2 regions of the Thalassolituus sp. genome follow, and region 2 is predicted to be linked to the other one. Evidence: riboswitches for the same ligand, from Rfam matches in the RefSeq annotation. Region 2 holds a riboswitch; the other holds the start of a gene.

Region 1 (16,448 bases), on a different contig from region 2:
GAGTAGAAACCCACACCGAACTGACCAATTAATTGCGAGTCTTTCTGCTGATCGCCGCTCAGTTGGCTCAGAAATTCAGCAGTCCCTGATTTGGCGATGGTACCCAGATGATTCACAACATCATCACGGGTCATACCGATACCATTATCGGCAATGGTCAGGGTTTTCGCGTCTTTATCAAACGTGATGTCGACTTTCAGGTCTGACTCTGATTCGTACAGGTCATTGTTTGTTAACGCCTGGAAACGCAACTTGTCACAGGCATCCGATGCGTTGGATACCAGCTCACGCAGGAAAATTTCTTTGTTGGAGTACAAAGAGTGAATCATCAGGTGCAGAAGCTGCTTAACCTCTGTCTTAAATCCCAGTGTTTCTTTACTTGCGGCAGTCATTCATCTCTCCTTTCAGACGTGTCAGCCCTTTTACTGTGATCACCGATGGCCAGCCACCCATTGCTGACTGGCCATCGACTATGTACTGATGACCTATTTTGGGGCTGGCGAAAACATTTCAAGGGCTGCGCGAAGGTCGGCGATGTTACTGCGTATGAGAGGCTCGTCAGCTGGGCTTCCGGCGATGCATGTCACTACGGCCAGAGAACCCACACCCGACTCTGCAACAAGGCGGGCGTTTTCGGGAACAATGCCGCCGATACAGGTCTGAGGCCAAGTATGATACCGCTTACTCCAGGCGGTCAGACAATCGATACCGAGAGGCTGATAGCGCAGGCGCTTGGACAGTGGCGTAAACACTGGGCCAAAGGCGATATAACTCGGCTTTTGGGCGCGTGCCCGGGCAATTTCCCACTCGGTGTGAGTACTGATACCTAACGCGACGCCTGCGGCGTGAAGAGCGTCGATATCCGCACTGACCAGATCTTCCTGACCCAGATGCACACCATCTGGCTTCAGCTCAAGCGCTAACGGCCAGTCGTCGTTGAGCCAGAAACTGACCCCCTGGCTGCGACACATTGCCAGCGCCCGCCGAGTCTGATCCTTGTAATCAGGCCCCGGCGCTTTAATTCGCCATTGCACGGTATCCACACCCATACCAAGCAGCATTTCAAGGTGATCCAACGACTCTGTCAGCACATAGACACCGGGACGGTAGGGTTCAAAACGATCAGTACGGGGATACGTCCCAACATCGGTAATCAAGGGCCACTCATCTCCGCTACGAGGCAGTGGACTGGCAATGCAGTTTCTGTAGACAGAGCGCTCAGGCTCCATGCCTCCGGACTCAGTGCCTCCGGACTCAGTGCCTCCGGACTCAGTGCCTCCGAACTCAATACCAAGGACTCCCGAGCTGGCAATCAGTGCCTGACGTGCGGCAGCAGCGGCAATGACAATCGCATCGTACAAGCGCGTACCTTTTGTGAGCTGAACCGCAAGGGCCGCCGAGAACTGACTTCCCGTGCCGTGCGCCTGGGTTGTTTCTCTCTGCTGATGAAGAGCAAAAGAGGGCTTTGCCGCCGTCTCCGGAAAGTTCTCATCAGAACGGCTGAATATCAGGTCTGTAACCCAGGCCGAGTGTTGCTGCTGCTCATCATCGCCACCGGTAATAACCACCGTATGAGCACCCGCATGCTGCAGAGCCGCGCCCGCCGCAGCGGCACTCAATGTCTGATCTCCTAACAGCCAACGAGCCTCGTCAAGTGATGGCGTCATGACAGACACGTTCGGAATTAAACCGGTAAGGCCAGAGTGTGCCGCCGGTAGCTCCCCAAGAGTCGCTGACACCACCGGGTCCCAGATGACCGGCACCCGACTGCTGGCCTGAAGCTCGTTCAGGAACGTCCGCAGATATTCCAACACTTCTGGTTCAGGTGGCAGCCAGCCGATCAGGACTGCTTCTGGCGGGCCGTCTCTGAGCGCGGCCTGAACCTGAGCTTCAACCATAGAGGCTGAAACATGACTGACGGCTTCCACTCCCTGATGACTCTGTGCAGTCACTGCAAGAACTACACTGCGGCATTCGCACCCAGATAAAGCTGCTTGCGACAGAGCAGCCTGTAAACCCGCTCCCCCACGACTGTCAGAAGCGCAGATCGCCATTAAGTACCTAGGCTTAGTTTCACTAGTCATGGGATTACCCTCCCCGCATGGCGGTGTGCCAGAACGGCATGCCCGCCACTGGCGTACTCGGCGATGCCATATCGCGCTCTGTCATAAAACCCGCATGATAAGCAGTCCGCCCGGCATCGACAGCGGCAGCGAAGGCTCCCGCCATTGTTACCGGGTTGGCTGCTTTTGCGACCGCGGTATTGAGCAACACGCCATCGGCGCCCATTTCCATCGCCTGCATCGCCTGAGATGGCCGACCGATTCCGGCATCAATAATAATCGTGGTATCTGGCAGCCGAGCACGAAGGGTACGCAACTGATAAGGATTAATGATTCCTTTTCCTGTCCCTATCGGTGCCCCCCAGGGCATAATCGCTGGACACCCTGCATGCAACAATGACTCGCACACCACCAGATCATCCGTACAATATGGCAAGACGTGAAATCCTTGCGAAGACAACTCCCGGGCGGCACTGACAAGTTCGAATACATTGGGTTGCAGGCTGTATTCATCGCCGATAACTTCCAGCTTAATCCATGAAGTTTTAAATAATTCGCGTGCCAGAATGGCAAGCTGAATCGCTTCTTTTGCCGACTGACATCCGGCAGTATTGGGCAACAGACGCGACTGGCTGGCGCCCAACCATTGATTCACACGCTCGTGATAATCGTTGTTAGCAACATCACCCGCGGTCTGTCGGCGCAGCGACATTGTGACAAACCCCGGCTGCGCACTGGCAAAGGCAGATACCATTATATCGGGTGAAGGGTACATTGAACTCCCGAGCCACAAGCGACTTGAAATCTCTTCTCCTGCAATAGTAAATACGTCTGAATCAGCCACCGGTAATTGCTCCCAGCACATCAATGATGTCGCCGTTGTTCACTCTGGTTGAAGGCCACTGCTCTGCTGGCAGAAGCTCGCCATTCAGGGCTACGACAAAACGACTGCTTTCGGCCGGATAGTTCAGCGTGTCGATGATCAGAGTGTATACATTTTTTTCACTGGTCCAGGCCATGGATTTACCGTTGACGATGATCTCAATCACGCCACACCTCCCTGTTCAGATACTCTCATTTTCATACTCTCCAGCCCTTCAGCAGTTAACAGTGACTCGATCTTTTTCAGTAAGGCCGGTGCCAGTAAGAATCCGTGCCTGAACAGACCATTAACAAAGAGTGTTTTCTGCCCCCCAGAATTATTCTGCAGTTTTAAGCAAGGTCTGTGGTCCTGCGTTGCAGGCCGGAGGTTCGTTTCCATAGACAAAATCCGAGCTTCCGAAAAATCCGGTGAAAGCACCCAGAACGCACTCAGCATTTCCATTGCAGAACGGACACTTACCGGAGAGCAATCATCACTCTCCAGTTCTGTTGCACCAAGCTGATAGCAATCGTTCCCACGCGGTACCATATACAAATGGTACCTGGGGTGAAGCAAACGCACCGGACGATGAAATTCGGTGCCCGGACTGGAAACCCAAAGTGTTTCGCCACGCACTCCGCGAATAATCCGCTCAGCATCACTTCGGGCTCCGGCTCCACGACAATCAATAACGAGATCTGCCTGCTGTAGTTCTTTATCGAATTTATCGAAATCCGGATCGGATAATTCAGTGCTGCGCACGTCAAGCGAATAGCGGCCGTCCGTTCCGTTTACTTCGCAGGCGAAATGGAAATCCGCACCATGCTTTTCTGCAGCAAGCTGTAAGGTGCTGAGTAAGACACGGTTATCGACCTGCGCTTCATCGGGTAACCAGAAGCCTTGTTTAAATTCGCCCGAGAGCGCGGGCTCTTTCTGACGAAGCCCAGTACTATCAAGTGCAACGGCATAAGAATCGCCCGGAATATCGGGGGCGCTCATATCACGCTTAAACAAATCCATTTCTGCCTGATCCGACGGGTGCGCAACAACCAGGGTGCCGCGACGTCGGTATGGCACCCGGATACCAGAGTCTTTGTATAAATCCTCCAGAAGCCCGGGCCATAGAGTCAGAGACTCCATACCGAGATCAAAAACCTCGGGATGACACAGCGGTTTTTCAGCAACAGGGGCAACCATTGCAGCGGCAGTCCATGCCGCACATTCAGGTGTTTCTTCACTGGCGCGTTCGTAGACAGTAACCTGCATCCCGCTCCGGCTCAGTCGCCATGCGAGTAGCTTTCCCATCAAACCAGCGCCGATCACGGCTATTGAAGACATGGCTCAGGGCTCGACTGCATCGACGTAAAGTTCCGATCCGTTTGCACGGAATTTCTCAGACATTTCCTCCATGCCCTGTCGCTGGTTGCGAATATCATGAGACAGTTTCATGGAGCAGAACTTAGGTCCACACATGGAACAGAAGTGCGCTACTTTATGGCCGTCTTTTGGCATGGTTTCGTCGTGATACTGTCGAGCTGTATCGGGGTCGAGTGCCAGGTTGAACTGATCTTCCCAACGGAATTCAAATCGCGCCGCAGACATCGCATTATCATGCATCTGCGCCGCCGGATGCCCTTTCGCAAGGTCCGCAGCATGAGCTGCAATTTTGTAGGTAATCAGACCCTGCTTAACATCTTCTTTATCTGGCAGACCGAGGTGCTCTTTCGGTGTGACATAACACAACATCGCACAGCCATACCAACCAATCAGAGCTGCTCCTATACCAGAAGTGATGTGGTCATACCCCGGTGCAATATCTGTAGTCAGTGGGCCTAACGTATAAAAAGGGGCCTCATGACAGTGCTCTAATTGTTCTGTCATATTTTCTTCAATCAGGTGCATTGGCACATGACCCGGCCCCTCGATAAAGGTTTGTACATCGTGTTTCCAGGCGATTTTTGTCAGCTCGCCCAATGTACGTAATTCCGCAAATTGTGCTTCGTCGTTCGCATCCGCAATGGAACCCGGCCGCAAACCGTCCCCCAATGAAAAGCAGATATCGTACGCTTTCATAATTTCGCAGATATCTTCAAAGTGGGTATAGAGAAAACTCTCTTTATGATGTGCGAGGCACCATTTCGCCATAATCGACCCGCCACGACTGACGATCCCTGTTAAACGGTTTGCCGCCATCGGAATAAATTCCAGGCGCACTCCCGCATGAATAGTGAAGTAATCGACGCCCTGCTCTGCCTGCTCAATCAATGTATCGCGATAGATCTCCCATGTGAGGTCTTCTGCAACCCCACCGACTTTTTCAAGCGCCTGATACAAAGGAACCGTGCCGACCGGAACCGGTGAATTACGTAGAATCCATTCACGTGTCTCGTGAATATTATCGCCGGTAGAAAGATCCATAATCGTGTCAGCACCCCAGCGGGTAGCCCAGGCCATTTTTTCGACCTCTTCACTGATGCTGGATGTCACCGCAGAATTACCAATATTGGCATTTACTTTCACACGGAAGTTACGCCCGATAATCATCGGCTCACTTTCAGGGTGGTTAATATTGGAGGGTAATACCGCTCGGCCCGAGGCAATCTCATCACGAACAAACTCAGGCGTAATATAGTCTGGGATTTTCGCACCGAAACGCTTGCCGGGATGCTGCTTAGCGACTTCAGCAGACATACCTTCCTGTGACAGGCCGATGTTCTCGCGAATGGCAACGTACTCCATTTCGGGGGTAACTATGCCCTGACGTGCGTACCAGAGCTGGGAGACGTTCTTTCCGCTTTTGGCCTTTCGTACTTTCTGGCGCAGAGAAAGCTGGCCTTCTTTGATCGCTATGCGGTTTGATTCTCGTGAGGTGATGGCGCTGAACTCAGTATCGCCACGATCTTCAATCCATTGCTCACGCACCGGTGCCAGCCCTTTCGTCACATCGACCGTGATTGCAGGATCGGTGTACGGGCCTGACGTATCGTAAACGCGAAGTGGAGAATTCGGCGTTTTGCTGCCGTCCGCCTGAGTCGTATCCGAAAGATTAATCTGACGCATACCAACACGCATGTCATCGCGACTGCCGCTCAGGTATATTTTTTCAGACGCAGGATAAGCGTAGGTAAGGTTAAATTCGTTGTTTGTATTGTCAGCCATGCTCTTTTCCTTAAAAGGATCAGGCAGGCAGCGACGAGAATAGATGGGAACACCACACAGAATCACGCGAAGGTGACCATAAGAATTGGCGTACGCAGACCACGGGGAGTCCCGGCAGTTCATCTCTGTTCCCTACGCTGGCACTAACCAGATCAGGTTCAACGGGACCCGCATTCGCGATCTCAGCCTGTGTGGTTATCTTTGATAACCGGTCAGGCACCCCGACAGATAAATCGCTGACAGTGTATGGTGATTCGCCCTTTCTTTACAAGGCGCACTCTGAAATTAAAGCACCTCTGAATAACCGCACTCATTTCCCTGTGCGATTTTTCTTAGCGGTCGGAAAATCTCACTCCTGAACCAACAAGAAATGTGCTCGCGCCGTAGCGATAGGTTCACCGGGATCGGTTTGCCAGGCGTTAATGGCCACGTTAGCAACCCGACTGCCCTGTCTCCATACCTGACAGCTGACGAAGGTATCCTGCAGACGCCCCGCACGCAGATAATCAATCGAGAAGTCGATGATTTTAGGCAGAGCAATACTTTCCATGGTCATCAGCAGGTGCAGTGCCGCTGAGGTTTCCATGCAACCCGCAATGACTCCACCATGAATGGCTGGTAGCATCGGGTTACCGATATTGTCTTTGTTTGCGGGCAGAATAAATGTTGGTTGCAGATCCATCGCGTGCAGCTTAATACCCAGCAGCCCGGCATACGGAACAGCATTAATCACAGCATCAAAATCACCGTTGTCTCGGCACTGCTGCAGAATTTTGCGCATGGCTTCAGTCATTGTTTCGCTCCCTTACTTACTACCAAGGCGCAAACCAATGCGCATAAAGTTAGCGGTGCATGTAGCAACAACGACGTTGTCACTTTCCTGCCGTACTTCGCCCTGTGTGAACACCAGGCTGTTCGCCCGCTTTACTACTCTGGCCTCGCCAATCAGGTTTTCACCGGGCTTAGCGGCGCGGTGATAGTCCATCCGTAAATCCAGTGTTGGACAGACTTCCCCGTCTTCAAAGCAGTTAAACGCGGCTGTGCCGCATGCTGTGTCCATCAAGGTCGTGAGACTGCCACCCGCAACGATGCCATTGTCAGGGTTGCCTATAATGGCCTCACTGTACGGTAACTTGAGAATCACTTTTTCACCGTCGGCGTATTCCACCGTCATGTTGAGTACGCGACAATGCGGCAGAACCGATACAAACCGGGTAGCTCTCTGCGTCAGCTGATCTGACATAATGAAGGGCTCCTAAAAACCAGAATGGTTAAGGTACTTGTCACTCAATCGATGAGCAATGCTGTATCCGAGCTATTAAATTGACATATATGATCACCACACAAAGAAAAAGGTGATCTTTATAGTAAAACAGGACTCGTAATGACCTCTTTCGATCACTACTACCAAGCCCTTCTCAATGGCGAGATGCCTGCTGTCGATGCCACCTGGGGTCAGGGAAAGACCACCTTTGGCGGTATGTCAGCAGCGCTAGCATTAGCTGCTCTTGAACGGGACTACCCCCAAACTGCGCCGCTTCGATCTCTGAGTATTCATTTCTGTGGAGCACTGACGACTGAGCAACCGTATGACATTGCTACGCGGGAACTCAGAGCCGGCCGCTCAGTTTCACACCTACAGGCAGAGGTCATCCAGAACGAGGACTGTGCCACCGTAGTCAGTGCCTGCTATGGCAAGGCTCGGGAATCTGATGTAAATGTCCATGCAGGCAAAGGCGCACCGGGAGAACCAGGCAGTGGCACCCGCCTGGGATATATCCAGGGCGTGACTCCGGAGTTCGTTCGTCATATTGACTTCAGCTATGTCAGCGGTGGACTGCCCTTCTCCAACAGCAAAGACAACCACATCCATGGTTGGATGCGCTTCAATGACTGTACTGGTCCTCTTACCGAAGCCCATCTCGTTGCATTGATCGACTCCTGGCCGCCCGCCACTCTTCAGAAGCTTAAGTCGGTCGCTCCCTGTGCCAGTATCACCTGGAGCCTCGAACTCCTCGATTCGCCTTCTGCGCCCTCTACCAGTGGTGAGCCTTTACAGGCGAATGACTGGCTCTATTACGAAGTTGACATCGCCGAAGCGCACGGTGGCTACGCCCACACAACCGCACGTATCTTCCGTGCCGATGGCTCCCTTCTTGCGCTGTCGCGCCAGCTGGTTGTGGTTTACGACAAACGCAGCTGATCTTTACAGGGTTCTTCCTTGCTGGAGTCACTGAAAGCAACTATTACTTAAAGCATGGGCGATGTATTCAGCGACGTCGTTCTATGTGACTAGCAGCCTCTCACCAGACTTACAGGAACTGAAGAACCGGAATGAGCCTTAATGTACTGATTTGTGACGACTCGAGTTTTGCCCGCAAACAGATGGCGCGAGCACTGCCTGAAGAGTGGCAGGTGGAGGTGCACTTTGCTGGTGATGGGGTCGAGGGCGTCGATGCGATCCGTGAAGGCAAAGGTGATGTCGTTTTTCTCGATCTGACTATGCCGAACATGGACGGCTATGGTGTACTCGAAACTATCCGTCGGGACGACCTTCCAGCCATGGTTATTGTTGTCTCTGGCGATATCCAGCCCGATGCCCAGGAGAGAGTCAAAAAGCTGGGAGCGATGGCGTTTATCAAAAAACCGATTGATGCCGACAAAGCGCGCTCCGTGCTGACCGAATACGGCATTATGACGGGAGCCTGAAATGTCAGCAGCAGCGATTATTAATGAAGACCAGCGCGACTGTTATCAGGAACTTACCAACGTAGCTATGGGTCAGGCGGCTGATCGCCTGGCTCGCTTGCTGAATGCATACGTCGTGCTTCCTATCCCAAAAATCAGCGTCATTGAGAACAGTGACCTGAATATGGCTCTGCAAGGCGCCACCAGCGACAACAGTGTCTCAGCCGTATGCCAGGGTTTTATCGGCGCAGGCATCTCTGGTGAAGCTATGCTGATGTTCAACGACGCCTCGTTTGCCAGTCTGGCCTCTCTGATGAAGTACTCGGGCCCACTGACACAGGCCGCCGAACTAGAGCTGCTGATGGATACCGCCTCTGTGTTAATCGGCGCCTGTATTCATGGCATCGGTGATCAGCTTGAGATCGTATTTAATCAGGGGCATCCGGTGGTACTCGGTCAACACTGCGATATGGCTGATCTGGTGGCCTATGGCAATAATGGCTGGGATAAAGCGCTGGCGATAGAAATCCATTATACGATTGAGCACGTAAATATAGAGTGTGAGCTCCTCTTGCTATTCACCGAGGAGTCTGTACGAGCACTGAATAAGAAGATTGATTACCTTCTTGATTAACACCGGCACCCGACCGAGAGAGACACCAGACAGATGAGCGACAAGAGCGAGGCAGACACGATTAAAGACATCCACTGGTTGATGGATATTCTTCAGAATATCGACGTCGGCCTTGTCGTGCTTGATCGCAATTACGAGGTTCAGCTTTGGAATGCCTTTATGGAGGGGCACAGTGGCGTCAGCCCGCAGCTGGCGAAAGGCAAGAACCTGTTTTCGCTTTTTCCAGACCTTGATGAAGCCTGGTTTAAACAGAAAGCAGAACCAGTATTCCAACTCAAAACCCGGACCTTCACCATCTGGGAGCAGCGCCCGTATCTTTTCCACTTCAGGAATTCGCGCCCGATTACTGGCCGCAGCAAGTTTATGTATCAGAACACCAGTATCATCCCACTGGAGTCCGTTACCCGCCAAGCTGATCATCTATGCGTAATTATTTACGACGTTACAGATACGGCCGTTGGTAAGCTCGATATTTCCCGGGCAAACCAGACCCTTAGCGAAATTCAGGTCCGCGATTCACTAACGGGTCTGATGAACAAATCTGCCTGGTTGACTGTTCTGGAAAGTTATTACGCCAGTCAGAAACAGGGCTGCCTCCTATTACTCGACATGGATCATTTCCGCGACCTGAACCATGCTCTCAGTCACCAACAGTGTGATGAGATTCTACGGCGGATCGGCGCAGGCTTAAAAACTCTGGGCGATGAACAGCACGCAGCTCGATTCGGTGGCGAAATATTCTCGGTCATTCTTGCTGAAAAAGAGGCCGAGGAAGCCATGCAGATCGCCGAAAAATTACGTCGCTCAGTTTTTAGCCTGGGAAAAAACTCGCAGCATACGATCAGCGCCAGCATCGGGGTTGCAGAACGCCTTGCCGATACGCCCAGCGCCAGTGAGTGGTTAAGCAACGCGGACAAAGCGCTTTACCACGCAAAGGAAAGCGGCCGCAACCGCACATCCCTGTTTAAACGGTGACCTGCTATCATACGCAGCAGACTTCCTGATCCTGCTTGCTGTTATGGCCTCTTTTTCGATACCACCCGCATTCATAGATGCACCTTTGAAAGGTGTAGAACGCCACGGCTTTGACCGCGACTTAATTCTGAACGAAGCCGGTATCGGGCCCGATTCTTTTAACACCGATGGTTCTCTTGCACCAGAATCATACGCCCGACTGATGCTCACCATCTGGCGACAGACCAACGATGAAGCCATGGGGCTGAACCCTCAGCCCGTTGTATTCCGGACGTTTGCCATGATGGGCCGTTCGATTATTACCTGTGCCACACTCGAACACGCGATTCGCAGAGCAAGTTCGTTTTACAGGCTGCAACCTCACTCCCCACAGATTACCGTGGAAAAAGGTGAACACAGGGCCAGGCTCCTTATAACCCATGAATCAGATTACGACCCCGATCACTTTCTCAGTGAGTCTTTACTGGTCATCTGGCACCGCTTCTGTAGCTGGCTGATCGGCCGCGGCATTCCTTTATTGAAAGTAGAATGTCCTTATGCACCGCCAGGTCACGTTAGTTTATACGATGATTTGTTCGCAACGCCGGTCACCTTCAATTGCGATAGTTTGTCACTGACCATTCCCCTGCAGGCGATTCATGCTCCAGTTGTGCAATCAGCGACAAGCCTGGAGGAATTCCTCGGACACTCACCGGCTGATATTCTTGCCCGGCCTAATCCACACGAGAGCACCAGTGCGAAAGTTCGACACGCACTGATGAGCCTGGCCAGCGATCAGATGCCCGACCTTACCGGCATGGCCGACACTCTTTCTGTGTCTGGCGCAACCCTGAGGCGCCGCCTTCGCCAGGAAGGAACAACGTATCAGACCATTAAAGACAATGTCCGTTTAATGGAAGCCAAGCGTTTACTGACAGGTTCAGAGTTAAGCATTGCAGATATCGCCGTTGCGTCAGGATTCTCGGAGACAAGTGCCTTCACACGAGCATTCTCCCGCTGGACCGGAGACTCACCTGCGAATTTCCGGCGCAGAAACAGCAGTCGTTGAGGCCAAAGCAATCAGTGACAATGACAGCACCGGAACTAAACTTTAAACTCAGACCATTTGCGAGAGACTCATTGTGGCGGTAAGGATACTTCTGCTTCTTTTCATTCTGACTCCATGTGCCGCCCACGCCCTTTCGCTGACGGACGATCTGGAAGGACGTCTACTGGGTACTTCTCTTCAGGAGTGGTCTGAATCAGAGCAGATTAGCCCGGACGATATACATTCACACTCATTGCCTTGGACTCAGGTCAGAGCGATGGTGCCCAACCCCGGTGTTTCAAGCCCACCTCACTGGTATCGCCTGCCGCTCAAAGTGAGCAAGACCGGAGAGCGCTGGTTCGCCGACGTGGATTACCCGAGAATAGAACGTATTGATATGCGGCTGTTCCGCGGTAAAACCCTTATCGCCTCCTCCGAAGACGGCAACCCGGTTCACTCAGACGCACCCCAGCGAGCAAAACTGTCTTTCAGTTTTGAATTGCCCTTTGATCAGCCGGGCGAATATGTACTGTACCTCCGGGTTGAAAACAATGTACTGCTGAATTTCCCGTTACGTCTCTTCAAAGATGCAGGCTTACGCGACGCCCAGCAGCAGAAACAACTCTATTTCGGGCTCTATACCGGGTTTCTGTTCGCACTGCTGCTTTACAACCTGGCGGTTTATCTGGTTATCCGTGAACGCTACATGATCCTGTTCTGTGGCTTCGTGTCGACGTATCTACTGTTCTTCTGGGCACATACGGGACTGGGTTACCGATACTTGTGGCCAGACTGGGCAGGTTTCGAGGAGCAGTCGAGTTTCCTGACGTCCTGCTTTGCCATGCTGTTAATCATATTGTTCAGCATGAGTTTTCTGAAAGTTGCTGGCCCTAACCGACGCGCGCTGACGCTGGTGTACAAAATCGCTGTGTTACTCACGGGCGCTGGGGCTGTTTTTGCCCTGTTTACTGATGTCCACACCACGGCAATCATTATGAGGGTTGTCACCCTTTTGACGCCTGTATTCCTGATTATTTCTGCGAGCCTGTCGCAACCACTGTCGTCGGCATCCAGAGCCGTCTATACCCTGGGAGTATATTCGCTCGCAATCGCTATTGTTGTTCACAGCCTGGCCCGTCAGAGCATTATTCCTACCAATGACATCATTGCATATGCCGCACACATCGGTGGCGTAAGCCTGATTGCTATTCATAGCCTGGCGATTGTTCTGCGCCTGTATGAGCAGCGGCTTGAACAGATTCGTGCACGCAAAGACATTATTGCTGCACGAAAACGCTCACTTCAAAGTGAAGAAAAACTGCGTCAATCAGAGGCTTCTCTGGCAGAAAAAGATGCGGAAGCGAATGCCAAGTCTGCGTTTCTGGCCATGATGAGCCACGAAATCCGGACACCGCTGAATGGCGTGCTTGGCATGGTTGAATTACTGCAGCACACACGTCTCGACAACCAACAAAAACGCTATATCAGTACCATCGCCAGCTCAGGTGAGAATCTTCTTTCGCTTCTCAATGATGTGTTGGATCTCTCTAAAATTGAATCCGGAAAAATGATCATTGAGCGTCGACAGGTTGAGCTGGCCCCCTTAATCAATGAGTGTCTGATGCTACACAGCCAGAAGGCACTGGATAAACGACTGACCTTAACCGCTGATTTAGGCACACCGCTGTACACAACAATCAGTACGGATGAGATGCGACTCAGGCAAGTGCTCAATAACCTGATCAATAATGCCGTTAAATTTACCGATCAGGGACAGGTTGAAGTCCGACTGGAGTGGCGGGAGCCCGAACTTCAGATCCATGTCATTGATACCGGCATTGGTATTTCAGAGGAGCAACGGGGCCGCCTGTTTCACAGCTTCACACAAGCGACACCAACCACGAGCAAATATTATGGCGGTACAGGTCTTGGGCTGACCATCAGCCAGAAACTGACTCATTTACTCGGGGGAGAGATCTCAGTGAGCAGCTCCCCGGGTGCTGGCTCTGCATTCACTGTCAGACTGCCCGATGTTGCTCCTGGGTCACCTCAAGCAATACCAGATCTGTCTGGCCGCACATGTTTTATCGAATTATCGAACCCTGTCGAGCGACGCTTCGTCAAAATGATCACTGCCCGCCTTGGTCTGGAGGAAGTCACCAGTCGTTTCCACACACCTCTGGACTGCATGATCGTCGATGCACTGCCAGCCGATAAAACCATCCCTGAAAACCTCATTTGTGTTGTTGACGACTACTGGCCACGTATTGGTGTTGAACGCCAGAGCGAGCGTCCTCTTCGTTCTCATGTTCTTCTGCATCAGATATCTAACCTGATTCAGGTCCAGACAGAGTCAACAGAGGCTGTCACCGGGTATCGCAGAGGCACGATCTGGGTGGCAGAAGATAATATCGTCAATCAGAAAGTAATCTCGGGAATGCTCCGCCATCTGAATATGGAATGTGAGGTGTTCTCTAACGGAGCCCAGATTCTTGCGGCTTACGGTAAACGTCCTGAGCAAGCGGATCTTATTCTGATGGATTGCGAAATGCCGGTCATGGACGGTTATGACGCCTGCCGCGAAATCCGTCGTCTGCAGGACAGCGATGCAAACAATATTAACCGCCGCACCCCAATTATTGCCCTGACGGCACACCTTGGCGGTGAGTTCGAACAGATGGCCCGTCAGGCGGGCATGGATGATCTGGTCACTAAACCGATTCGTAAGAGTACGCTCAGTAACCTGTTCAGTATCTGGCTACCTGAAACGGAATAAACTTATACAAACGCTGCCGATTTGCGATACGTATGCATAGGGTAACTGCCCAGCACGCGAACATCCCGGGCAAAATAGCGTAACTCTTCAAGAGCATTCGCTACAGGCAGCTGATCCGGATGCCCGTAGATATCCAGGTGGAAATGGCTGGCCTCCATCGTGCCACCATCCATATAACTCTCCAACTTCACCATATTCACGCCATTGGTCGCAAAGCCGCCCAGTGCCTTGTACAAAGCAGCAGGAATATTGCGCACGGAAAAGAGTAAACTTGTCATATATCTCTTTTCTGCATCGTAGTGCTGGTGCTCGGCTTCCCTGGAAAACACAAGAAAGCGTGTGGTATTCCCCATAACGTCCTGAAAATTTTCATGCAGGATGTGCAACCCATAAAGTTCCGCTGCGAGAGAAGACGCAATAGCACCAACACTGAGATCGCCTTGTTCAGCCAGACCTTTCGCAGACATGGCAGTATCCACTGCTGCCTCTTGCTTCAGCCCCAGATTAATCATTCGCTGATGACACTGAGCCAATGCCTGCGGATGTGAGCGAACGCGCTTGAGTTGTTCAAGTGATGATCCAGGAAGTGCCAGCAAACAATGGTTTACTGGTTCGAAATGCTCCGCAATCACGAACAGCTGAGTTCTCGGAATCAGGCGGTATATCTCTTCTACACGGCCCGCAGTGGAATTTTCTAACGGAATCATTGCCCGGTCGGCAAATCCATTACTTACGAGATCAAGAGCACCGATAAAATCGTCGCAGGCGAGGTGCTCCCAATCCGGAAAGACCTTAGTGCAGGCAAGGTGCGAATAAGCCCCTGCTGTCCCCTGATATGCCACTCTACTCATAACTACGCCCCAAAACTGTGCACCCTAAAATCAAACCTAACGAATGCACCAAAACAATGCACAGAAACCAAACACCGTCATCCCGCTTTGCTCCGGAAGCCGCGTACGACGCCTGATTGCGCCAGTGTATCTCAGCGCCCTCGTAAGTGGCATAGTGCGTGCAAACAATTCAGACAATGAAAAAAATAACCTCGGAGTCTCGCTATGCCCGGATGGCCCGCTTCACTGCAACCCGATGGCGAAACGCTGCGGACAATACAGCAGTATCCGCCGCGTGATGCACGAATTCCTTCCGGCTGGCACGCTCAGTGGGAGGATGTCTGGGCACCACTGGCGGCGTATCTTGCAGAGACAATCAAGTCCTCTGACGTCCCACCTGTTATCGGAGTTCATGGCGGCCAGGGATCAGGAAAAAGCACCCTGTCTCTCGCATTGAAAGACATCTATAAGCAGGCTTTCGGCTGGAATGTGGTGGTGGTATCCATTGATGATCTGTATCTCAGTCACGCCGACCGTAAGAATCTTAGCAAGACGATTCACCCACTTCTGCAGACGCGTGGCGTTCCGGGCACCCATGAAGTCGAGCGCGGCATAAGCTTGTTTGAAACCTTACGCTCACTGGATGCGGGAGCACACTGCCAGATACCAGCGTTCGACAAAGCCAGTGATGACCGCCTGCCCGAGTCAGAATGGCACACCGTCAAAGGCCCTGTTGATGCCATTCTGTTCGAAGGCTGGTGCGTGGGTTGTCAGTCGGTTGATGATGCACTGCTCACTGCTCCCATTAATGATCTTGAAGCAAATGAAGATCCGGATGGCACCTGGCGCGGCTGGGTAAACCAGCAACTCGCTGGTGATTATAAGACCTGGTTCAGCATGATTGATTACTTGCTGATGCTCAAAGTCCCTGACATGAGTGCTGTCCAACGGTGGCGCACTGAACAGGAAGTCGGCAATAAAAAAATGGCGAAAGGCGGAACTGACCGCAGTCTTGATGACGCTGGCATCAGGCGCTTCATACAACATTATGAGCGACTGACCCAACAGGCGTTGACCCGACTGCCGGATATTGCCAATCTGGTACTCGTGATTAACGACGCGCACAAAGTTGCCGACGTCCAACCGGGAAGCCCAACCTAATGAGTTCAATTCCTACATTACCTGTTATTGTCCTGACTGATCTGGATGGGACTCTCCTCGACCACCACGACTACAGCACATCAGCCGCACGTGAAGCTCTGAATTTTCTTCAACAGCACCATATTCCGCTGATATTCAATACCAGTAAAACGCAGCCAGAAGTAATTCAGTTACGGCGTCAGCTGGCTAATACATCTCCCTATGTGTGCGAGAACGGTGGCGCTATCTACTACGTAGACAGCGATGACAAATGGCATTGTGAACTCCCCGGCG
Region 2 (16,448 bases):
TGCTCCAGAAAAAGCTTTCCCATTCAGGCATCAAAGGCTTACGCCAGAAGCCCCAGCGCGAGAAATGATGTTGGAAAGTACGCAGCATAGAAGGGTAAGCCGCAAAAATGCCGGCCGCGGGCGCAGGTGCCAGCAACATCAGACCGGCGTGTTCCACTTCCTGAGCAACAAGTTGCGCGATAAGGCCGCCCATTGACCATCCGACAATAATCGGTGGTTGGCTCAGGCCGTTGATCAGTTCAATAAAGTCGTCACGATAATCCAGCAGACTGTTGTCTTTCATCGCCAGAGCGCCTTCAAGCAGGGGCAATTCATGATGACGCAGGGGCGGCGCATGAACTTCGTAACCACGCTCCTCGAATGCTTGCTTCATATCGTCCCATACTTCGGGATAACAGTAGGTTCCGGCAATCAATACAACAGGGGCTTTTGTCTTCGACATGAAAATAATCTCTTTTTTATCTGCTGGCCATAAATTAACAGAGCCATACTGTGCTGTCCCGGACAAATGCGTCCAATACGGGTGGCAGCTTGGCACGGGTAGGTTACACTCCTGAGTGTCGATGAAGGAGAACTGTTTTGATAGCCCGGCGACTGTTAACCCTGCTTTCAGCCCTGGTACTGGTCCAACTGGCTGGCTGCGCAACGTATGGAAGCGGTGTCCAACAGGCACTGACAGCGGTTGAAGAAGGTGATTACACCAAGGCGGCAACACAGATTCAGTCGTCTCTTTCTGCCGATGGCAAAGACCGCCTGCTCTACAACCTGGAGCTTGGCGTTATTCGTCACCTTGAAGGCAACTACGCAGAGAGTAATCGCCTGCTCGAAGACGCGGCTCGCATTAGTGAGGCGCTGAAGAAGAAACAACTCCGTGACAGTCTGGTCGTCATGATGAGCAACCCGCGCAACGCTGATTATGCGGGCAACACTCACGAAGAAATGATGATCTATTACTACAAGGCCCTGAACTACCTTGCGATTGCGGGACAATTGCCGCCCGGTAACGCTCGCCTCGACGCCATTGAAGGTGCGCGCATCGAATCCCGTCGCCTGTTACTTCGCCTGCAGGCCCTGCGCAATAACGAAGGCTCTTACAACCAGTACAAAGACAAAGAAGAACGCACCTTCTCAAAGGTCATGGACGTCTTCTCTGTGTTGGTCGGTAACCTAGTCGACACCGACGACCTCACCTATCGGGACGACGCCCTAGCGCATTACCTGACGGGCGTCAGCTTCGAAATGAACGACGAGTACGACAACGCCAGAATCAGTTATCTGAAAGCCGCAGAAAGTTACGAGTCCGGTTACTCAGAACAGTTTCAACTTGGCAACGGCATGGCTCAGCAAGCCTGGCTGGATGTTGCCCGAATGATGCGCAGAACCGGGTTTTCAGACAACGAAATAACTCAGATTACTGGCGGCAAACTGTCTGAATCGCAACTGAGCCTGCTGGACAGCGTTGCTGATAAAAGCCAGTTACTGGTGATTGAGCACAAGGGCCGCGTGCCCGAAAAGAAAGAGCTGAACCTACAGCTTTCAATCAATCCGAACCTGCGGGCTCTTGAGCTACAGCCGTACTTTTTTGAATACTCGCAAGAAGAGATCAACTGGTTCTACCTGCTGTATGCAGACAAGATGTTCTATGGTCTGGTGGCAGACTATCTCAACGCCACCCGTAATTTCCGGGTCGACTTTTTCACCAAGACCATATTCCTTGGCCCGCTGTACGACACCGCCGAAAGCATGGGCCTGACTAATGCCGTCGGCAGTTCCCTGAGGGTAGCTGTTCCTTATTACGGTCGCCCTCTCGATTACGGGCAAAGCCTGCTGACCATTGATCAACAGACCTGGTCTCTGGATCCGGCCGCCAGCCCGCAGTTGATGGCCATTCAGGAACAGATGAAAAATGCGGGGCCAGAGATCCGTGCTGCCCTGTCCCGCGCTGCAGTGAAAGCCATTACAGCGTCAGCGATCGGCTCGCAGGACTCCACTGGCCTTCTGGCCTTCGCTGGCAAACTTGCCGCTCAGCTCTCAGACGCGGCAGAAACCCGAAGCTGGTTACTGCTGCCTGGCGAAATACAGATCAGACGCTTGTTTCTTGAGCCCGGCGACCACACACTAACCCTCGACTCGCACCTGACCGACAATAGGCGGCAGCAAATCCAGAAGCAGGTATCCCTCAAACCGGGTGATATTCAGCTCTGGACTGTGCGCACGACGGGAGCTAATACAACCAGTAAGGCACTGCCTGAAAAGAATGAAGCTGCTCCTGAGCCGGATACTCAAGACGGAACTCCGACGACGGACTCCGTTCCAAAAACAGATAAACCGACCCGAAGACTGCCAACGAAGGAATGAAATTATGTTAAACCCTATTGCCCGATTCGCTGCCCTGACCATGGTTGGCGCAGCTGTTCTGACCGCTGGTTGCGCGACCAAAGTCAGTCGTGTTGATCCAGCAGAAGAAATCGCTCTGTCTGATCAGTGGAATAACAAAGATTCGGAGCTGGTCGCGACCGAAATGATCAACGACATGCTGTCGTTTCCTTGGGTGTCTGACTTCGAACTGGAAAACAATGAGCGCCCGACCATTATTATCCAGCGCATCGCGAACAAGTCGCACGAACATATCGCCGTTGATACCTTCGTTAATGACATCAAGCGCGCCCTGCTGCGCTCAGGTAAAGCAGACTTTGTCGTAGCTGGTGAAGAACGTGATGCCGTCCGTGATGAGCGTCGTGATCAGGAGCTGAACTCACGTAATGCGAAAGAGATGGGCCAGGAAGACGCGGCTGACTTTGCCCTGTCAGGTTCAATCAACAGCATCGTCGATGAAGCCGGTAAGAAGCGCGTAACTTTCTATCAGGTAGACATGAAGCTCATCAATATGGAAAGCAATCGCGAAGTCTGGAATGGCCAGAAGAAAATCCAGAAACTGCAGGAGCGTTAAGTTCTTCTTAACTTTCTTAGCTTCCCCAAAAAGCCTCGCTGGTATGACCAGAGAGGCTTTTTTAATGCATGGTCAAAAGCCACCAGAAACGTAATCAGAACAGGATGCGATATCCCGCAGTCACAGCCTGAGCATCGCCGGAGAAGCACGTGAACATCAGCTCGCCCCGCTCATCCGCCGAGACCGCGCCCTCGACGACAACTGAGTTGCTGCCCAGTGCAATATCACCGGCCGGTGAGGCCTCAAAAACACGACGATTACCGGTAGCATCTTCTATAAAAAACTCGCCTGATCGCCGGCAACGTCATCTGACACACCTATCTGCCAGTCGTTATCAGGAAAGGAAGCAGAGGAGCTTGTGTCGTCAAATAACACCAGTGGACTCGCGCTTTTCACCTTTAAGGTTTCAAAACCGAAGGTTTCGCCATCCCGGCATCCCGCTCCAACACAGACGCTCTCCTGAACGGCCAGTTCCTGTGTAATCACCTCGTCAGCCATCGGGTGTCCCTTTCAATTAGCAGGTTGTCGTCACAAGACAAATTTTTGCGAACAATTGCTTAATAAGTCACCACCGTCAAGTAATGTCTAATCTCGGTTACTGATTGTCACTGATGTTAGCTTTTTGCGGATGTGGGATATTGCGCCGCTTTTAACGGTCAGAGAGATGACATTCTCTCTTCGTATCAGGGTACACTCTACCCAACCCGATCGAACTGCTGCTTCAAGGACCTATTCGGACTGCCAATGATGACCAGATACCTGACGACTTCACTGATCCCTCTCACCCTCGCCATCAGCCTCCTGAGTGGCTGTAGCTCGCTGTATGAGAAGGACGACTCTGACGTGGTCCCCGACGATGTCACTCAGGTTCAGAGCCTGCCTGGCTGGGTGACACAGCAGCCGTCGGATAAAACGAAGGCATACGGTGTCGGCTCGATGGAAGTGTATGGGAGCCCGGACCAGGCACTGAAGCGTGCAGCTGATTTTGCGCGGGCTGATCTGGTCAGCCGCCTGAAGGTGACTATCTCAGCAACCAACTCAAGCCGCATTAACGAGTACACGTCTGACGGTGAAACCCGCCTGCAGAAAAACATCTCACAAGCCGTCAGCAGCACCATCCCGACAGTCACGCTGGATGAAGTCGTCATTCGCGACACGTATGTTGATGATAACTACGCCTACGCTCTTGCTGAGCTGGACCGAAGCGCGGCAGCGAGTCGTATTCAAGGACAACTACAGGAACTCGAGACCGAGCTGGAGATGATGCAAGCAGCACAGGTCACTGGCACCGGCAAGCTCGAACGCCTGCAGCAACAGTTACCTGCACTGGCTCTCTTTGCTCAACATGATCAACTGGCGGAGCAATATGCGTTTGTTGCCACCAGCAGAACCCGACCACAGGCCCCGCAGGCACTGCGCGACTACCGGGGAGATATTCTTGCTGCCGTGAAAGCGCTTGATGTCCGGCTGGTTCTGTTAGATGACGGCGCTCGCATTATGCGCGGCGGCTTATTTGAAACACTGACGAGCCAGGGGCTTCGACTAGGCGAAAGCGATAACCCAGACCTCAGCTTCGAAGTCAGCGCCAACCTCGACAGCCAGCAGCAGAATGGCAATTACTACGTATTTGCGAACGCGCGGGTGAACCTTCGAGACAGCAGCGGTAAGGTTTTAAGTTCGTTCTCAGACAGAGCACGTGGTGTGTCGGGCGTTCAGCAGAATGCCTTGAATAAAGCATCTGAGAAATTAGCAGAGCAGCTGTCAGAGGAACTGGCAGCCACTCTTACTCAGCGTCTTCGCTGACAGATCAGGCAGCCTGAGCCGCTTCAGGAGCTTGGGCAGTTACTGTGCGAGCTTCGAACTGCTCAGGCGTCATCAGGGTTGCGTTGTTTTCATCCCAGATAATGTAGCGCATCGAATGTGGAACATCTTTCAATGTCAGCCGCGTAACACTCTCAAACAACTCCCGGTTCTCTTCATGGCAATCGCGTAAACGGTAGTTAGGTATGCGCGCAGACAGATGGTGGATATGGTGATAACCAATATCTGCCGTGAACCAATGCAGGATTCGAGGCAGTTTGAGGTAGCTGGTACCTGCTAATGCCGCCTGATAGTAGTCCCAACCTTCGGTCGGTGACGCGTATGAGTTTTCAAAGTTGTGCTGAACCGTAAACAGTATAATCCCTGATGCGCCCGCCAACGAAAGAGCTACGATAAATACCAGTGCGAACTCAGCCGCACCAAATGCCATAGCCGCAAGGGTCCAGATACTCAGCAACGCAATATTGTTGCCGGTCATGTGGCGGAATTCTTTCCAGTCAGCCCAGTATCGCGTGCTGTAGTCAGAGGCCTTATTGCCTTTAAGCACATGCGCGATCAACCCGAACGTTCCCTTCAGCCAAGTGAAGCGTGGGTTAAACACGAAATAAAGAAAGCCCGCCAGAGGCCCCATGAACAACTTACGCTGACGCGCATAGCTGCGCTTTTGTTTCGGCGTCAGTTCAGCATATTCCTGAGTCGACAACACCGTCAGCGGGCCACGGTATTTCTCCCAGTTGCCATTGGTCGAGTGGTGATAATCATGATGTCGCGACCAGACGTACTGAGGAACACCGCACACAACACCAAAGATGAAACCGGCGATTTTATTGGCACGTGGCGACTCATACAGGCAATTGTGTCCACAGTCGTGGAGCATGACAAAAGCACGAAGCAGAAAAAGCGTAAGGAGCAGGACTACGCCGGCGGTCAGCAACAGAGAGACCTCGAGTGCAGCAATACCTGCATAGGTCAACGCGAAGACTGGCAAGAGCGTGGACAGCGTCTGCTTCAATGCAATACCGTTGTTGCGGACAGCGTACCGCTTAATCAGGTCATTTTTTGTTTTTCTGAGCACCTGTGCTCCGGTATCGATCTGCGTCATACCGCTCCCCTGAGAATTATTACAAAACGGAGACAGTCTAGCAGAACAATACGTTTCTGCAGCGGAACAATGTGAGCGAGGTCAATTCAGTCTACGCATGGCCCGTTTAGCCACATTTGCTAACCACATCCTGCACACAGCGGATCAGGCTCTCAGGATCAATAGGTTTGGCGACATGGTCATTCATTCCAGCAGCCAGACACGCCATCTTATCGTCATCCATCGCATTGGCCGTCATACCAATAATCGGGATTTCAGGCATCAATTTGCGAATCTCGCGAGTGGCGGCGTAGCCATCCATGACCGGCATCTGTACATCCATCAGTATAAAGTCGACCGCTGGTCTGGCCGATATCTGATCAACGGCCTCTCGACCGTTCTCAGCGACCAAGGTGCTGATACCGTGTTTACTGAGAAACTCCTGAACAATCATCTGGTTTACCTTGATGTCTTCAACAATCAGGGCGCACTTACCCTGAAGTTGACCACGACTTTCCAGAGCCCCTACATCATCAGCAGTGGCATCACCAACGGGCAGATGCAAGTACGCCAGAAATTCACTGCCCTGACCTTCTGTGCTTCGCACCAGAATATCGCCTTTCATCATGATGGCGATTCGGCGGGATATACTCAGGCCGAGGCCGGAGCCACCGTAACGGCGGCTGATCGAAGCATCCGCTTGTCCAAACGCGGCAAAGATATGCTCCATTTTATCGGAGGGAATACCGACACCGCTGTCAGTTACACGAATCTGAAGCTTCTCATCGTCTGCCTCGTAACTGATATCCAGGTCGATGTGGCCCTCACGGGTAAACTTGAATGCATTGCTAAGGAGGTTGAGGGTAATCTGCTCGATTCTCAATTCATCGCCTATCAGCACTTCAGGCACGTCATTAGCCAGCTTGATTCTGAAATCCAGTGAACTCTCATCGGCAATGTGCCCAAACAAAGCTTCCATCTTCCGCGCAATACGTCGCATACGCACAGTGGATTGTTCGAGCTCCATGTTGCCGGATTCTATTTTTGCGTAATTCAGCGTTTGATTAATCAGCCCCAGCAAGGTCACAGAAGCAAGATCTGCTTTCTGCAGGTAGTTCTTTTGTACGGGAGTTAGCGCCGTATCGAGCACCAATTTGAGAAATCCATTGATCGCATTAAGGGGCGTACGTAACTCATGGCTCATGTTGGCGAGAAACGCAGATTTGGCGTCACTGGCCGCATTCGCCCGGGATACGGCGTCGCTCAGTTCTGACGTTCGCAACTCAACCTGTCGCCGGACCGTTTCAATCTGCCCAGTGGTAGTCAGCACAAAAACCAGAAACAGCGTCGCAATCACAAACCCACCGGTCAGGATGACATAGCTGGTCCAGTCATTGCGCCCGTATACGTAATTCTCAGCAGGGAATATCTCCAGATGGTACTTACGTGTACCGAAGTAAGCGTCGTAGCTATGCATTGGCAGGTTGGAGTGCGCCTGCTCCGACGCTTCATAGATTGTCAGCCGCTCGCCATCCGTGACATCGTATAAATTAAAATACAGACCCGCCTGGCGAGATTGAAAAACGCTTTCACCAAGTATGCCACTGACCTTGAGTACACCGCTGGAATAGCCGACAAGTGCTTCATCGTCTTCAAGATCAAATACCGGCATGTACAGAAGGATCGCACGCTTCTTTCCAGTTTCCTGAGCGAGAACAATTGGTGCGGTTGCCACCGGAACATGCTCTATCGCCGCTTTGTCGAGCGCCGTTTTTGGCTCAGCGTTGGCTCCCAGGTTAAGTCCAAAGGCCCGGCGATTGCGTTCAAATGGATAGATATACAAGACCGGATAGTAGGTTTCCTGATCACTGGCTTCGATCAGGCGCCCGCCCTCAGCGAGCTCGGTGAAGGTAAAACCGTCGAAACCACGCTCACGGTAGAAAGTTTCCCAGCGGGCGCGGCCGCTATTGTCGACGACCTCTGTCCACCCGACGCCAAAGAATGCATCGTCACGGGACATCACCCGTTCGGAGAACCGGGCAAATTCCTCAGGCGTAACGAATTCACTTGCACTGAATAAGGCGGCATAAGCAATCAGCTTGTTTTCTGAAATCGTCAGCCGTGCGTCAACGAGCTGTGATAACTCATCAGCAGCGGCCTGAAGATCGCTGACAATCCGCTCCCGGTTAAACCCGACCGACTTATAAAAGAGTCCGAAAACCGCAGTAAGAATCAGCAGTATGGGCACCATCACTTTAATTTTACGATCACGGCTGTAGATCTTCTCAGGAGCTGCCAACACCATGATGACAGGCGTCACCAGTAGCGCTCCGATCGCGTCGCCAGCCCACCAGGTGATCCAGTTAAAGGCCAGGCGTTCTGTGACAATAAACTCGTTAACGTAGAGAGTGATATTACCAATCGTTGTACTGACGACACTGCCAAGGGCGACGACGACAAAACAGAAGCGAATCAGGTGAGGCAACTCATCCCAGCGGCTACGACCGGGGAGGTAAGTACGGTACAGCCATGCTCCGAACACCCCCTGCAAAGTTGCACCAGCCCCCATTGCCAGACCAGATACAAAAGCGGTCACCGACAACTCATTCAACGCTGACGTGGTGGTATACAGATTGGCAAATACAGCACCTGCCATAACCCCGACGAATGCAACGGTTCGGCTGAACAGGAGAAATGAGGCCAAGGCAACGCCAGCGGCTGGCCAGACAGCGGCGGCATAGTCAGGAGGAATGGCCAGTGCCGTGCCCAGACGAGCAAAGACAAAATAGGCCAGCGCAGCAATGAAAATTCTGACGAAGAACATACCACCGTCCGGGAACATAACTTTTCAAGTATAGACAAGGATTTGAGGTTGGCCTTCTCTCGATCAGAAGCCAATGGAGCTAGTCCGTTAACAGGTGGCTGGATGAATGCCATAAATGAACTAGTCTCTGAAGAGACCCGTCGACCTGCTCAGCCAGTCACTCGGACGTCATCACTCGTGAGATTGGCGTAACTGGGTAAGGCATTTCAGGTCAAACCTGCAAGTAGTGACTTGGTACGCAACTTGTTTTGAAGTGGCGCCTGTCGTCTCATACCACCGGCCGAAGATATCCGTTATAGTTGGTTTACTTGGCGACAATAACAATAATAGGAAGCCCCGATGGCAGAAAAAGACTACATTGCCATGTGGTATCACGCGCGCAAACCATACGGCATAACCGACACCATTTATTGGGGGTGGTACGACCCCGAAACCAACAGCACTGACTGGAAGACCTGGCAACACGCGGATGCTGACGGCATGGCGGGCTTCGCAAATATCCTCCGCCCAATGGGCTACCCCTGTTATCCGCTTCCTGTCTGTAACGAAACCAAAGTTCCGGGCTGGCGAGAAATCTGCAAAGCCAAAAGGGAATTCCAAACCGAAGAAGGCAGGAAGGTCGTAAACTGGAAGAAAACCTACGAAAACAGTCAGCACGACGCACTGTCGCCGGAAATTTCTTGTTTTTCAGAAGAAGAGACCACAAAACTGAACCAGTGGTGCAAAGAGCACAAGGTCAGCCCGGGTAGCCTGATCTACGCCGAACTCAGCAATATTGTTGCCGAACGCATGATTGAAGGCGACGATCCTTTTTACTGGTTTTATCCAGTCAACGTGCGCGGTGCGACAGGTATCCAGACCGAAAGCTTTAATCAGGTCTCTGGTTTTTACATGCTCACCAAGCCGACATCTTCTCCTCAGGAGTGGCAATCTCAGATGCGGCAACGCTTTAAAGGCAAACAACACTGGGCAAACTGGAAACTGGCAAACATTGGTAAGTGGGTTGGTATGACCGGCGTGAAACTGATCTACCGTATGACAAGTGGCAAACAGTTTTACATGGGTAGCTGCTCTAACATGGGCAGCTGGCCTCTGCCCGGCCAGGATAATCCACCCAAGCCAGATAACCGTCGCCTGGTTGCTGTGGCTCCGGGCACGGCCAACTACCCAATCTCGGCAACAACAACAGAATGGTACGGACAGCTGACACTGACCTTAAAGATGCACCCTCACATCTGCCCAGATCAACAGACCGTCCGGGATATTGCTGACGCATGGCGCGATGCGCTGCTGAAGAAAATACAATAAAAAAGCCCGCGAGAGCGGGCTTTTATTATTTGCAGAGGAAACGGTTGTTACTGCGAATTACCGTAGCGCTGCTGAAGTGCCTGTATGCGAACATCAAGCGGTGGGTGGGTCGCAAACAGGGCTGAAAACTTACCTTCACCACGGATACCGAATGCAACCAGCTCGCCTTTCAGCTCACTTGGCTGCTCGTACGTCTCTTTTAAACGCATCAGCGCCGACGCCATCGCAGCAGGGCTGACCAGCTCCGCGCCTGCCTGATCCGCGCGGAACTCGCGACGGCGACTGAACCATGCCACTATGGTCGAAGCCAGAATACCGAGAATAATCTCTGAAACGATGGTCGCTACGAAGAAACCAATGCCCGGGCCATTCTCATTCTTCAGAATCGCCTTATCGACGAAGTTACCGATAATACGGGCAAAGAACATAACAAACGCGTTCACCACACCCTGAATCAGAGCCAGCGTGACCATATCACCGTTCGCTACGTGGCCAATCTCATGACCCAGCACCGCTTTCACTTCTTCTTTACTCATGCGCTGCAGCAAGCCAGTAGAGACCGCCACCAGCGCATCATTTTTGTTCCAGCCAGTCGCAAACGCGTTCGGTGCGTCCGACTGGAAAATACCGACTTCAGGCATGCCAATGCCGGCTTTGTCTGCCAGTTCTTTTACAGTACTGACCAGCCACTGCTCTCCGGAGTTGTGCGGCTGATCAATGACCTGTACGCGCATGCCTTTCTTTGCCATCCATTTGGAAATGAACAGCGATACCAGAGAACCCGCCATACCGAAGACGAGACAGAAAATCAGCAGCGACTGGAGGTTAAGATCCGTGCCGTTCTGCTGAAAATACGAATCCACACCAAGTAGGCTTAGTGTGACGCTGGCAACCAGAATCACCGCAAGGTTGGTGGCCAGAAAGAGGAATATACGAAGCATCTTTGTGCTCTCCGCTAATCAAGTAAGGGTCTGACACTGGTTATGAGGGTTTTACGCCCGCATATCAATAGATAGTGAGTGTAAAAAAAGGTGATGACAGTGGTGTTGACGCTTAGTTACCATGCGCCATACCCAGGGGGAGGTTGCCGAGTGCAGCCTGAGATTAGCTTCGAGCTTAAACCCCGGAACCTGATCCGGTTAGTACCGGCGTAGGAATGGGAAGGCAGTCGATACTGCACGACAATTCATACATTGCGCGCCATGCGCAGCTACGCGACAGCCGGGTCTTTGTTTACCAGTATCTTAAGGTTTACAGGCAGACCCATGACTCATAAAACGCTCCGCACTCCACTGGCTATTGCTGTAATGGCCGCCTCCTCAATGGCGCACTCAGATGTCGAACTGACTCCCGTCACCGTTGAAGCAGATTTCCGCCAGACCAATGTTCAACAAATTCCAGAAGCCGTCACGGTTGTCGGCAGCGAGGATATAGAAGCGCGCAGCGCGGAACACCTGGAGCAAGTGCTGAGCTTTGCCCCGAATGTGAACTACTCTTCTGGTGCCTCCCGTGGTCGCTTCTACCAGATTCGCGGCATTGGTGAGAGAAGTCAGTTCATTGATCCGGTTAACCCATCCGTTGGTCTGGTGATCGACGGCATCGACATGACTGGATTAGGCGGCGCAGCCACCCTTTTCGACGTGCGGCAGGTAGAAATTCTGCGTGGTCCACAGGGCACTCGCTTTGGTGCGAATGCACTGGCCGGCATGATCAACATCCGTTCCAATGACCCGACCAAAGAAACCGAAGGCTACCTGTCTGCCCGCGCTGGCAACTACGACAGCTATGGTCTCGGTGGTGCAGTCTCCGGCAGCCTGACGGACTCTGTTCAGGGGCGTATCGCTGTCAACGGCTATCAGTCTGACGGTTACATCGATAACACCTTCCTGAACCGTGATGACACCAACAACATCGACGAAGTCGTTGCGCGCGGTAAGCTGGCGTTTCAGGTCAGTGATGACACTGACGTTAGTCTGACCTACCTCTATGCCGATGTCGACAATGGCTACGATGCATTCAGCCTGGACAACACTCGTGAGACGTACTCAAACGCTCCTGGCGTCGACGCTCAGGATACACATGCACTCGCCCTCACTTCTGACACTCAGATCAATAGTGCATTGATTCTTCAGACCGAGCTGACTGCCAGCATGTCGGACATTGAATATAGCTACGACGAAGACTGGGCATACGGAGAATACATCTTCCTTGCGGATGAGCCTGTGTACCAGCCTGATCCATGCGATACCACGCAGGGGCCATGTCTTGCCGACTTCGATGGTTACAGTTCATTTGACCAATATCTGCGCGACTACAAGCGCCAGTCTGCTGATGTCCGCCTGATGTCAGGCACTGATGGCCGTCTATTTAATAACACTACTGACTGGGTAGCAGGCATCTACGCCATGCAGCGCAGCGAAGACCTGACCCGCAACTACACCTACGATCCAGTATTCACCAGTGAGCTGACGTCCACATCAATTGCGGCCTATGGTGAGCTTAACTCCGATCTGTCATCCACACTGCGCCTGATCACAGGTCTACGTGTTGAAAACTGGGCAAACGATTTCGAAGACAACACTGGCCTGAGTGAAGGCACCGACGAAACCTTGGTCGGCGGCCGTATTACACTGGAAGCACTGGTGAGTAACGAGCACCTGGCCTACGCAACACTGGCGCGCGGCTATAAAGCCGGTGGCGTGAACAGCGAACCCGTGCTGGATGATGAACTGCGTACCTTCGATGCCGAAATCAACCACAGCATTGAGCTGGGTCTGAAATCATCACTGCTGGCTGACAGCCTGAAAACCCGTATTGCCGCGTTCTATATCGACCGTACAGACCAGCAGATCAAGAACTCGTTCAGCTACATGGAAGATGGGGCGCCGAAGTTCAAGGATTACATCGGTAACACCAAACAAGGCAAAAACTACGGCATTGAGCTGGAATCTGACTGGGACATCACTGAGCGTCTGAACTGGGCGCTGAGCTACGGCTACCTGATCACAGAAATCGGCGAATACACCTATGAATCTGAATACTACGGTGTATTCGTTCAGGACGGTCGTCAGCAGGCACATGCTCCTCAGTACAGCGCATCTACCGCACTGACCTATGGTCTGACTGATGCTTTGTCTGTACGTCTGGAAAGCGAAGCTAAAGATGAGTTCTACTTCTCAGACAGCCATGATCTCCAGTCAGAAGCCTACGTCCTTTGGCATGCCCGTATCGCCTACGCCAAGCCAGACTATGAGGTCAGCCTGTATGGCCGTAACCTGACCGACCGTGATTACGAAGTACGCGGTTTCGGATTTGGTAACGACCCTCGCGATGGCTACGCCTCGTACGGCTATGTCCAGTACGGCGAGCCTCTGACTTACGGTGTCGAAGGTAAGCTGTATTTCTGACCTTTATGCAGGAGGGGATCTTATCCCTGAGCATCGGCAATAACGGTGTTCGGGAAGAAGTTTCCCTCCTACACATCAAACACTGGAGAACACTATGGAAATCTCAGTAGAAATCAGCAAATACCCATTAGCAGACGACTACATCCCGGCGATCAAAAGCTTTATCGACCGTCTGAATACCATCGACGGCTTAACCGTGGTCACCAACACCATGAGTACTCAGGTATTCGGCGACCACGAGCTGGTGATGAACACCCTGCGCGATGAAATGAAGCTGAGCTGGGAAACCTACGGCAAAGCGATTTTCGTCTGTAAGTTTATCGGCGTGAATCTTGACCCGGCGCTTAACCCCCACGGCTAAGACGGCGAGCAGTGCTCGCCCTTACCGCATGTAGGGTGCGCACTGCGCGCCATTCATTTTGATCAAAAACGAACACCGGGAGCCACCATGCTCAACACCATTATTTCAGGCGCGATTGAATACGCTCAGACAATGAGTCACTGGGAGACCACTGCGGTACTTCTGGGTGTTGCCTATCTGGTGCTTGCGATGCGTCAGAGTCAATGGTGCTGGTACGCGGCTTTTGGCAGCACAGCGATCTTCAGCTGGCTCTTCTTTGATGTGTCGCTGGTTATGGAGTCTGCGCTGAATGTTTACTATCTGGCGATGGCTGTTTACGGTTGGCTGGCCTGGCGTAATGGTTCTCCGGAATCACCCGACCTCCCGGTTCAACGCTGGGGAATCCAGCAGCATGGCATCGCCATTGGCGGTGTTGTGCTGATCAGTCTGATCAGTGGATGGCTGCTGACGAACAATACCAGTGCGGCTCTGCCCTATCTGGATTCATTCACCACCTGGGGAGCCGTACTCACTACCTGGATGGTAACGCGCAAGATACTAGAGAACTGGTTGTACTGGGTCGTGATCGACGCTGCCGCGATCTACCTTTACATAGACCGCGGGCTCTACCTGACGGCTGTGCTGATGGCTTTCTATGTCGTGCTCGCGGTGGGTGGTTACCTATTATGGCGCAGAGACTATCAAGCCCAACAAGCGTCACCTCAGGCTGCTTAGTGAGCTTAGATATGATTCCTGAACAGATTCTGGCTGAGTGGCATCAGTGGGGGTTAGCGTCACCACCTGACTCTATCCTGAGCATCCACGGAGGCCTGACCAACCAGAACTATCTGATCCGCAGTGAGGGAACCGAAGTGCTGCTGCGTCTGAATAATACGGCAACATCACTGGGTATTTACCGCGACGAAGAGCTGGCAATTCACCAGCATATGGCCAAAGCAGGGCTTACCCCAGCGGTGAGATATCACTCGTCTGAGCTTAATTATTGGGTACGTGATTTTATCCTCGGGACACCCCTCGCTGCCGCGCCTTCAAGCGAGGACCTTCGTGCAGTGACGGAAGTGCTTTCTACTGTCCACGCCCAGCGCCCCCGGGCCAACCTGCATACTCTCGATGTCCAGGCCGCATGCGCTCAGTATCTTGCCCAGTGCGATGGCCATTCAGAAGCTGTCATCAGACTGAAAGAAGAAGTGTCTCAGCTTGTACCTCTCCCTGCCGATGACGCCTGCTTGTGCCACCTTGACCCTTTGCCCGCGAATTGGCTGCGCGATAGCGAAGGTAAACTCTGGCTGCTGGATTGGGAATACGCAGCACTGGCCCACCCGTCTCTCGACTACGCCGCCCTTCAGCTGCAATTACCAGAGAATAAGCAGGCCTTGTTCGAATCATTCATTCCTGAGAATCTTCGTGCGGTGATGGCCGACGCGCGCGCACAGGTTCGGTTACTGGATCTCTCATGGCGACTGGCACACGCGACCGGATAAACTCCCTGCTTGGTTAGGTGACGCCATATCCAGAGCCACAATTGCCTCTGATAATTGAACGCTCGGTACTTCAGTGAACGGCCTTGATGAATATGAGCACAAAGCGATGCTATCAAAGGCTTGGGTTGCCAGGCATATCCAGAGAGGGAAGAAGGAGACGCGGACACCCGACCGACAGGCGCTTTGAAATTGTTCTGGAAGGAAGTTATCTGGGCACCAGCGTCCGCCAGCGGATCTGATCCTGCTTTAGCCAGCTTTCTTCAGGTCAGGTACTTCTCACCGGAAGTACCTTCTCTTTTCGTTATCAGTTATCACCGTAGACAATTTTATATTTTAATTTGTCGAACCACTGCGTGCTCAGAAGCACCCGCATCCACCACTGAATTTTCGCGCTGGGGCCGACCAGATAACGTGGCTTAGGTTTTTTTGCTGCCAGGGCTTCAAGCACTGTATTAACCACAACTTCTGGTTTCACAGCCTTATCGACGCTTTTGCGCACCGCGTCTTCCGAGCGTTTCGAGTCGGCTTCATAAAACTTACGTATTTCTTCAGGCTGGCGCGCTAATTTTTCATGCACCGCCGAAAATGTTTTTTCCCACAACGGGGTGGCCACTGCTCCCGGATTAATCAGAATCGTTTCAATACCAAAACGACGAAGCTCAACTCTGAGCACATCGCTCAATCCCTCGATCGCATATTTAGACGCTACGTACGCACCGGCAAAAGGCCAGGCGACTAAACCGGATGTCGAACTGACATTAATAATCCGCCCTTTGGTCTCGCGCAAAAATGGCAACAGGCTCCGGATCATGCGTGCTGTACCGATCAGGTTGGTTTCCATTTGCCACTGGAGATCGTCATCACTCTGAATTTCCAGAGGGCCAATCACTGCGACACCGGCGTTATTAATCAGGGCATCGACTTTAATATTTTCATTCCGCAGCAGCTCAACCAATGCATTAACCTGTTCAGGATTACAGACATCCAGTGCAACAGGTCGTATGTTGGCATGAGCATCCCCCAGACGATCCAGGTCTTCCTGCTTACGGGCACCTGCGAAGACGGTATACCCCTGACCAGCTAATTGCTCAGCCAGAGAAAAGCCAATACCGGTAGAAGCACCCGTGATTACAATCGCCATTATTTTTCACTCCACTTAAACTGACTGCGGAACAAAGGTCGCGGCATCACCTGCAACGCACGGGAAACCATACG

The links. A riboswitch is a leader RNA that binds a small molecule or an ion and turns the genes downstream of it on or off. The one in region 2 is predicted to bind thiamine pyrophosphate.
Region 1: linked by a shared signal. The riboswitch ahead of thiC (phosphomethylpyrimidine synthase ThiC) and the one ahead of AC5E51_RS09135 (TonB-dependent receptor) in region 2 are both predicted to bind thiamine pyrophosphate.

What each region holds. Positions count from the first base shown of each region.
Region 1 is NZ_CFHJLR010000002.1:32,530-48,977, forward strand. It holds gene htpG (molecular chaperone HtpG) at 1-392, opposite strand, end outside; gene AC5E51_RS01600 (PfkB family carbohydrate kinase) at 486-2,084, opposite strand; gene AC5E51_RS01605 (thiazole synthase) at 2,089-2,907, opposite strand; gene thiS (sulfur carrier protein ThiS) at 2,900-3,112, opposite strand; gene thiO (glycine oxidase ThiO) at 3,109-4,263, opposite strand; gene thiC (phosphomethylpyrimidine synthase ThiC) at 4,267-6,084, opposite strand; TPP riboswitch at 6,197-6,318, opposite strand; gene AC5E51_RS01625 (PaaI family thioesterase) at 6,434-6,877, opposite strand; gene AC5E51_RS01630 (PaaI family thioesterase) at 6,890-7,327, opposite strand; gene AC5E51_RS01635 (acyl-CoA thioesterase) at 7,469-8,287, shown strand; gene AC5E51_RS01640 (response regulator) at 8,419-8,793, shown strand; gene AC5E51_RS01645 (hypothetical protein) at 8,795-9,406, shown strand; gene AC5E51_RS01650 (GGDEF domain-containing protein) at 9,440-10,381, shown strand; gene AC5E51_RS01655 (AraC family transcriptional regulator) at 10,467-11,429, shown strand; gene AC5E51_RS01660 (ATP-binding protein) at 11,503-14,184, shown strand; gene AC5E51_RS01665 (prephenate dehydratase) at 14,187-15,035, opposite strand; gene AC5E51_RS01670 (hypothetical protein) at 15,240-16,175, shown strand; gene AC5E51_RS01675 (HAD-IIB family hydrolase) at 16,175-16,448, shown strand, end outside.
Region 2 is NZ_CFHJLR010000010.1:90,757-107,204, reverse strand. It holds gene AC5E51_RS09180 (alpha/beta hydrolase) at 1-442, opposite strand, end outside; gene AC5E51_RS09175 (COG3014 family protein) at 580-2,358, shown strand; gene AC5E51_RS09170 (penicillin-binding protein activator LpoB) at 2,363-2,950, shown strand; gene AC5E51_RS09165 (hypothetical protein) at 3,224-3,448, opposite strand; gene AC5E51_RS09160 (LPP20 family lipoprotein) at 3,695-4,753, shown strand; gene AC5E51_RS09155 (fatty acid desaturase) at 4,758-5,873, opposite strand; gene AC5E51_RS09150 (CHASE domain-containing protein) at 5,980-8,676, opposite strand; gene AC5E51_RS09145 (hypothetical protein) at 9,016-9,984, shown strand; gene htpX (protease HtpX) at 10,032-10,925, opposite strand; TPP riboswitch at 11,051-11,158, shown strand; gene AC5E51_RS09135 (TonB-dependent receptor) at 11,250-13,391, shown strand; gene AC5E51_RS09130 (YkoF family thiamine/hydroxymethylpyrimidine-binding protein) at 13,486-13,752, shown strand; gene pnuC (nicotinamide riboside transporter PnuC) at 13,840-14,466, shown strand; gene AC5E51_RS09120 (choline/ethanolamine kinase family protein) at 14,466-15,233, shown strand; gene AC5E51_RS09115 (SDR family oxidoreductase) at 15,538-16,374, opposite strand; gene AC5E51_RS09110 (SDR family NAD(P)-dependent oxidoreductase) at 16,374-16,448, opposite strand, start outside.